DNA from 2 places in the Massilia sp. P2_C2 genome. Region 1 is predicted to be linked to the other one. Evidence: predicted binding sites of a transcription regulator. Region 1 holds the regulator's gene; the other holds the start of a gene.
What was found. Region 1 encodes sigma-54, which starts transcription at its own class of promoters, with help from an activator protein. Its sites were predicted from a motif close to TGGCANGNAANCTGCTTT; they were not measured.

Region 1 (3,407 bases):
TTCTACATGATCGTGGGCCTGGTGCCGTCGGACGCCGGCAGCATCGACATCAACGGCACCGACATCACGAGCCTGCCGATCCACCGGCGCGCGCTCCTTGGCCTGTCGTACCTGCCGCAGGAAGCGTCGGTGTTCCGCAAGCTGACGGTGGAAGAAAACATCCGCGCCGTGCTGGAACTGCAGCGCGAGAACGGCAAGCCCCTGACCAAGACGCGCATCGCCGAACGCCTCGACGAGCTGCTGACCGAGCTGCAGATCGAGAAGCTGCGCGAGAACCCCGCGCTGTCGCTGTCCGGCGGCGAGCGCCGCCGCGTGGAGATCGCGCGCGCGCTGGCGACCGATCCGCGCTTCGTGCTGCTGGACGAACCGTTCGCCGGCGTGGATCCGATTGCCGTGATCGAGATCCAGCGCATCGTGCGTTTCCTGAAGGAGCGCGGCATCGGTGTGCTGATCACGGACCATAACGTGCGCGAGACGCTGGGCATCTGCGATCGCGCCTACATCATCAACCAGGGCGCGGTGCTGGCCTCCGGCCGTCCCGACGACATCATCGCCAACGAGTCGGTGCGCCGCGTCTACCTGGGCGAACACTTCCGAATGTAGTCATGAAACAGACGCTGCAACTCAAGACTTCACAGCACCTCGCGCTGACGCCGCAGCTCCAGCAGTCGATCCGGCTGCTGCAACTGTCGACACTGGAATTGCACCAGGAAATCGAGCAGGTGCTGGGCGAGAACCCGCTGCTCGAGCGGCTCGACGATCCGCTCGACCGTTCCGTACGCCTGCTGGCCGACGGCGCCATCAACAGCGCACCCGCGTCTTCGCAGGGCGAGGCGCCCGCGTCTTCGCAGAGTTCAGGCGAAGAGGGCGGCGGTGCTGCCACCTCCGAGAACGGCAATGGCGAGAACGGTGGCGACGGCGGCGCAGAGACCGGCGGCGAAGGCGGCGATGCCGACTGGGGCGAATCCGGCCGCAGCGGCAGCGGCAACGGCGGCGAGGACGAGGATGGCCGCCCGCAACTGGAAGCGAGCCCCGTCACGCTGCGCGAGCTCCTGATGGAACAGGCACGCCTGACGTGCTGCGGCGCGCGCGATTGCGCACTCGTGGAACTGGTCGTCGACGCACTGGACGACAATGGCTATCTGGAGGAATCGCTGGACGAGATCCATGCGCGCCTGCCGGAAGAACTCGACATCGAGTTCGAGGAATTGCGCACGGCCTTGGCCCTCGTGCAAAGCATGGACCCGCCCGGCGTGGGCGCGCGCAGCGCGGCCGAGTGCCTGGCCCTGCAGATCCGGCGCATGCCCGGCGTGCCGCTCGTCACGCGGCGCATGGCGCTGACCATCGTCGAAAAATACCTCACGTGGTTCGCGCAGCGCGAGTTCAACAAGCTCAAGAAGGCGCTCGACTGCGACGACGAAGACCTGCGCGAAGCCCAGGCCGTGATCCGCCAGTGCAATCCGCATCCGGGCGCGGCGTTCGCGTCGGACGTGTCGGACTTCGTCGTGCCCGACGTGATCGTGCGCCGCGCCAAGGATGGCTGGAGCGTGCAGCTGAACCCGGAAGTGATGCCGCGCCTGCGCGTGAACAGCCTGTATGCCTCGCTGCTCAAGCAGGGGAAATCGGACACGCAGTTGAACGCACAGTTGCAGGAAGCCAAGTGGCTCATCAAGAACATGCGCCAGCGCTTCGACACAATCTTGCGCGTGGCACAAGCCATCGTGGATCGCCAGCGTAACTTTTTTTCCCACGGCGCAGTCGCGATGCGGCCCCTTGTTTTACGTGAGATAGCTGATACACTAGGTCTACACGAGAGCACAATTTCTCGAGTCACAACTCAGAAATACATGCTGACCCCGCACGGCATGTTTGAGTTGAAGTATTTCTTCGGGAGTCACGTTGCCACCGAGGCGGGAGGCGAAGCTTCTTCGACGGCAATACGGGCCCTCATCGTACAATTGACAGGAGCAGAAGACCCCAAGAATCCTTTATCCGACAGCAAGATCGCGGAGATGCTAGGGGAACAGGGAATGGTTATCGCGCGGCGCACGGTCGCGAAATACCGTGAGGCGCTGAAGATCCCACCCGTCAGTCTCCGCAAATCCTTGTAACACCACACTGCCGCGTTGCGCTGGATGCGCGCACGTCATGGCAGGGTATCTTCAAAGGAGTGTGTATGAATCTCACTATCAGCGGACATCATCTCGATGTAACTCCAGCCATCCGAGAATACGTACAGAACAAGCTCGAACGCATTACCCGCCATTTCGATCAAGTGATCGATTCCCATGTCATCCTCTGCATTGACAATCTCACCGAGAAAGAAAAACGCCAGAAAGCCGAGATCAACCTGAGGCTCGCAGGCAAGATCGTCCATGTCGCCAGCGCTGCGCACGACCTGTATGCCGCCATCGACATGCTGATGGATCGCCTCGATCGCCAGGTCGTCAAGTACAAGCAGATGCTCAAGGATCATGACAACGCGTCCATCAAACGCATGTCCGAAGGAGGAGAGGAAGCTGCCGCCGCGGCGTGATGCCACGCTGACGCAGCACCAGGAAACGAAGGGCGCATCGGCGCCCTTTTCGTATTTTTGGGCCCGCCACGCGCGTTACAATGCGGTCTCATTATTCAAACAACAAGAGACATGACCGACTACGTTCAAACGCGCGTCGCCAACCGCACCGGCATCATCACCCTCGACCGCCCCAAGGCGCTGAACTCGTTGTCGCTGGACATGGTCCGCGTGCTCACGGCAACACTGCTTGCCTGGCGTGACGATGCGGGCATCGACGCCGTCTGCATCGGGAGCACGAGCGCAAAGGCCTTGTGCGCCGGCGGCGACATCCGGTTCTTCCACCAGGCCGGCAGCGCCACGCCGCAGACGGGCAGCCCGCTGCTGGACGATTTCTTCACCGAGGAATACGCCCTCAACCACCTGATCCACTTTTATCCGAAGCCGTACATCGCGCTGATGGATGGCGTCGTGATGGGCGGCGGCATGGGCATTGCGCAGGGCGGGCCTGGCTGCGGCCTGCGCATCGTGACGGAACGCTCGAAGATCGCCATGCCCGAGGTGAACATCGGCCTGTTCCCGGACGTCGGCGGCAGCCACTTCCTGTCGCACGCGCCGGGCCGCGTGGGCCATTACCTCGGCGTGACGGGGGCGACGATCGGCGCGGCAGACGCCATCTACGCGGGCCTGGCCGACGTGTTCGTGCCGGCCGCGCAGCTGGACGCGCTGCAGGCGCTGGTCGGGGCGACGCCGGGCGCTCGACTCCCTGATGCGATCCGCGCGTTCGCGGCGCCGTTTGCTGCCGATGCGGGCGGCGGGGAATTGGCCGCGCAGCGCACAGCCATCGACCGCCATTTCGGCGCCGATTCCGTCGCGGCCGTGATGGCTTCGC
Region 2 (3,407 bases), on a different contig from region 1:
TTGACGAGCTTGAGGCCGTGGCCGCGCGGCGTGTTGCGGCCCACGCGCGTGCGCTCGTCCGAGAACTCCTCGTAGCCGCTTTCGGTCACGTAGCGCGGCATCTTGCCGACGCGGCCCTTGTCCGCATCCTTGGGACCCGTGACGACGAGCAGCCAGCGGCCGTCCGGCGACAGCGCGCTGCTCACGATGGCGAGCTTGTCGCCCAGGTAGATCGGGGCCGGGGCGCGGGTCGGGTCGGCGTGGCGCAGTGCTTCCGCCTGGGCGCGGGTGGCGTCGCGCTCGTCCTTCTGGCGCTTCAGGATCGTGGACAGGCGCAGCTGCATGTCACGCAGGGCGTCGGGCTCCGGCGCGTTCGGATCCTTCGCCGCGCGCAGCAGGGCGACGGGGCCCTGTACCCGCGTGCTGCGGTCCCAGGCGAACCAGTCGTCGCCGATGCGGAACTGCACGCTGCGCTCGTCGGCCGAATACTGCACGGCCTGGACCGGCGTTCCGGTGCCGCGCGTGATCTGCACGAGGGTGCCGGTCTTCAGGTCGCGCTCGAACAGATCGCCGTTGCGCACGACGACGGCGCGGGCGCGGGTGCGGTTGTACACCGTTTCCGGACTGTCGAGCTGCGCGAGGTCGGCGTCGCTCACCTGCGTCGCGTGGCCGGCCCTGGCCGGGTTCACGCTCCACGTGTCGCGCAGCGGCGAGCCGGTGCGCTTCTGCTGATAGAACACCTGTTTGCCATCCCAGTTCCACCACGCCGCTTCCACGGGGGTGCCGATCCAGTCGGGGTTGGCCATGGCCTGGTCGAGGGTCACTTGTGTCGAGGCGGCGGCGGGTAGCGCCAGCAGCGCGGCGAGAACGGTAAGGGCAGAGGGTCGCATCATCAGTCGGATCGATAAATGAAGAACAAGAATGCTTTCTTGGTGAGAAATTGCAAAAAAACATTCTAGCTCAGCCGTCAATGATGCTGGTCGGGTTCGCCTTGAAGAGTGGCGCGCGTGCGTAAGTACAAAAACAACGCCCGGCCAATGCCGGGCGTGTGGAGACGATTTTTACAACAAAGGTTGTTTTACGCGGCCGTCTTCGGTCGGGCGTATTCGCCCATCCACAGTTCGGTCGGCGCCTGGGCCAGCCACGGTTCGCTGGGTGCGGTGACGGACGGGTTACGCACGAAGATCACGATGCGGGCGACGATGGCGACGGCCGAGATGGCGACGGTGACGTATTCGATAGGAGTCATGATTGTTTTTCCTTTGATTTGGTTTGTTCGGTTATTCAGTTCTTTGCGCGCAGCACGTCAACAGCCCGGGCCGGTGCGTGGTTCTTGCAGCCGGTGCCCATGATCATCATGTGGGTGAGGCTCTGCTTGTTGCGGGCGAGGGCGCCGCTGGCCGGCTGGGCGGCGTCATGCACGAACCAGCCGCCGTGCGCCGTGTACAGTTCGATCGCAAAATCGCGGAGCTTGCCGAACGCATCGGCGAGGTGGTGGCGCAGAGCCTTGTCGTGCGCCTGGGTGATCGTTGCGGTATTCATCGTCATCTCCGATAAAGCTGTCGTGTTGCGATGCAGTATAAGAAGACTCGCGTCATAAATGAACTTTTAGTTTGTGATGCTTCCCATTGGATTTGTGAATATTTAATGCGCGACAACTTAATCTGTCCACACCCTCGTTATTGCTCTGATGAATATCTTTTGACTGAGGTACACTTTGGCCCGAAAATTGCATATTCTGAAGACATGAAACAGCCGTCCAATGCCCAGCGCACCCTGCGCATCGTCGTCGTCACCACCGTCCCTGGAGATGTCACGGACGAAACCGTGCTCGCCGCCCAGGCGCGGCGCAACACGGCGCTGCGCATCGGCCTGCTGGAATCCGGCTACGACATCGTCGCGTCGCTCCCGGCCGATATCTTCCTGCCCGAGCGGATCGCCCAGATCCAGCCGGACATGATCATCATCGACAGCGAATCGGATGCGCGCGACGTCCTCGAACACATCGTGATCGCCACGCGCGACGAGCCGCGTCCCATCGTCCTGTTCACCGACGACGGCACGCCGTCCAGCATGGACGCGGCCATCGAGGCCGGCGTGTCCGCGTACATCGTGGCCGGGCTGCACGCGGAGCGCGTGAAACCCGTGCTGGACGTGGCCCTGAAGCGCTTCCGGCGCGAACAGAAGCTGCTGGACGAGTTGTCCGACACGCGCCGCCAGCTGGCCGACCGCAAGCTGATCGAACGGGCCAAGGGCGTGCTCATGGCGCGCAACAAGCTGACGGAGGAAGAGGCCTACCAGCGGCTGCGCAGCATGGCGATGAACAAGAAACTCAGGCTGGCGGAAGTCGCCCAGCGCATCCTCGACGTCGAGGACTTACTCGGTTAATAAAAAGGATACGAATGGCACACGCTTTCGTGGCCGGTTCGGACCGGCCGGAAAAGGCCGTGATCAAGGCCGGCTTCATGCCGCTGACGGATTGCGCTTCGCTCGTGATGGCGTCCGTGCTGGGACTGGACGACAAATACGGCATCAAGCTGGAGCTCACGCGCCAGCACTCGTGGTCGGGCATGCGCGACCGCCTGCTGCAGGGCGAGATCGACGTGGCGCACGTGCTGTACGGGATGCTGTACGGTGTCGAGAACGGCATCGGCGGCGCCGCCACGCGCATGGCCGTGCTGATGAATTTGTCGCGCAACGGCCAGTCCATCACGCTGTCGCGCGCGCTGGCGCGCCAGGGCGTGACGAATCTCGCGCTGCTGGCCGCCGCCATGCGCAAGGGCACGCGCCGCTACACGTTCGCGCACACTTTCCCGACCGGGAACCACGCGATGTTCCTCTATTACTGGCTGGCGGCCGGCGGCATCGATCCGCTGCGCGACGCCCAGGTGGTCACCGTCCCGCCCAGCCAGATGGCCGTGAACCTGGCGGCCGGGCACATGGACGGCTTTTGCGCCGGCGAGCCGTGGAGCACCCGCACGGTACTCGATGGCTGCGGCTTCACCGTGGCGACGAGCCAGGACATCTGGCCCGACCATCCCGGCAAGGCGCTGGGGGCGACGGCCGCTTTCGTCGACGCCAATCCGCACGCCTGCCGTTCGCTCATTGCGGCCGTGCTGGAAGCGGGGCGCTGGCTCGACGAGTCGGCCGAGCACCGCGAGGCGGCGGCCGAAGTGCTCTCCAGTCCGGCCTACGTGCACGGCGACCGCCACGCCATCGCCGCGCGCCTGCACGGCGAGTACGAGAATGGCCTGGGGCGGCGCTGGCTCGACCCCGACCCCGTGCGCTTTTTCGACGAGGGCGAGGCCAGCTTCCCGTATCTGTCGGACGCCATGTGGTTCATGACCCAGCACCGGCGCTGGGGCCTGCTGCGCGACGACGTCGACTACGCCGCCATCGCCGCGCGCGTGAACCGCGTGGGCCTGTAC

Region 2: the regulator sigma-54 is predicted to act here: its motif matches at 1,698-1,715, upstream of AC1DYX_RS02125 (ANTAR domain-containing response regulator).

Annotation. Positions count from the first base shown of each region.
Region 1 is NZ_JBFUDR010000245.1:1,220-4,626, reverse strand. It holds gene lptB (LPS export ABC transporter ATP-binding protein) at 1-603, shown strand, start outside; gene AC1DYX_RS23005 (RNA polymerase factor sigma-54) at 606-2,111, shown strand; gene hpf (ribosome hibernation-promoting factor, HPF/YfiA family) at 2,177-2,536, shown strand; gene AC1DYX_RS22995 (enoyl-CoA hydratase/isomerase family protein) at 2,648-3,407, shown strand, end outside.
Region 2 is NZ_JBFUDR010000009.1:18,622-22,028, reverse strand. It holds gene AC1DYX_RS02140 (S9 family peptidase) at 1-869, opposite strand, end outside; gene AC1DYX_RS02135 (hypothetical protein) at 1,058-1,228, opposite strand; gene AC1DYX_RS02130 (hypothetical protein) at 1,264-1,521, opposite strand; gene AC1DYX_RS02125 (ANTAR domain-containing response regulator) at 1,726-2,367, shown strand; gene AC1DYX_RS02120 (CmpA/NrtA family ABC transporter substrate-binding protein) at 2,382-3,407, shown strand, end outside.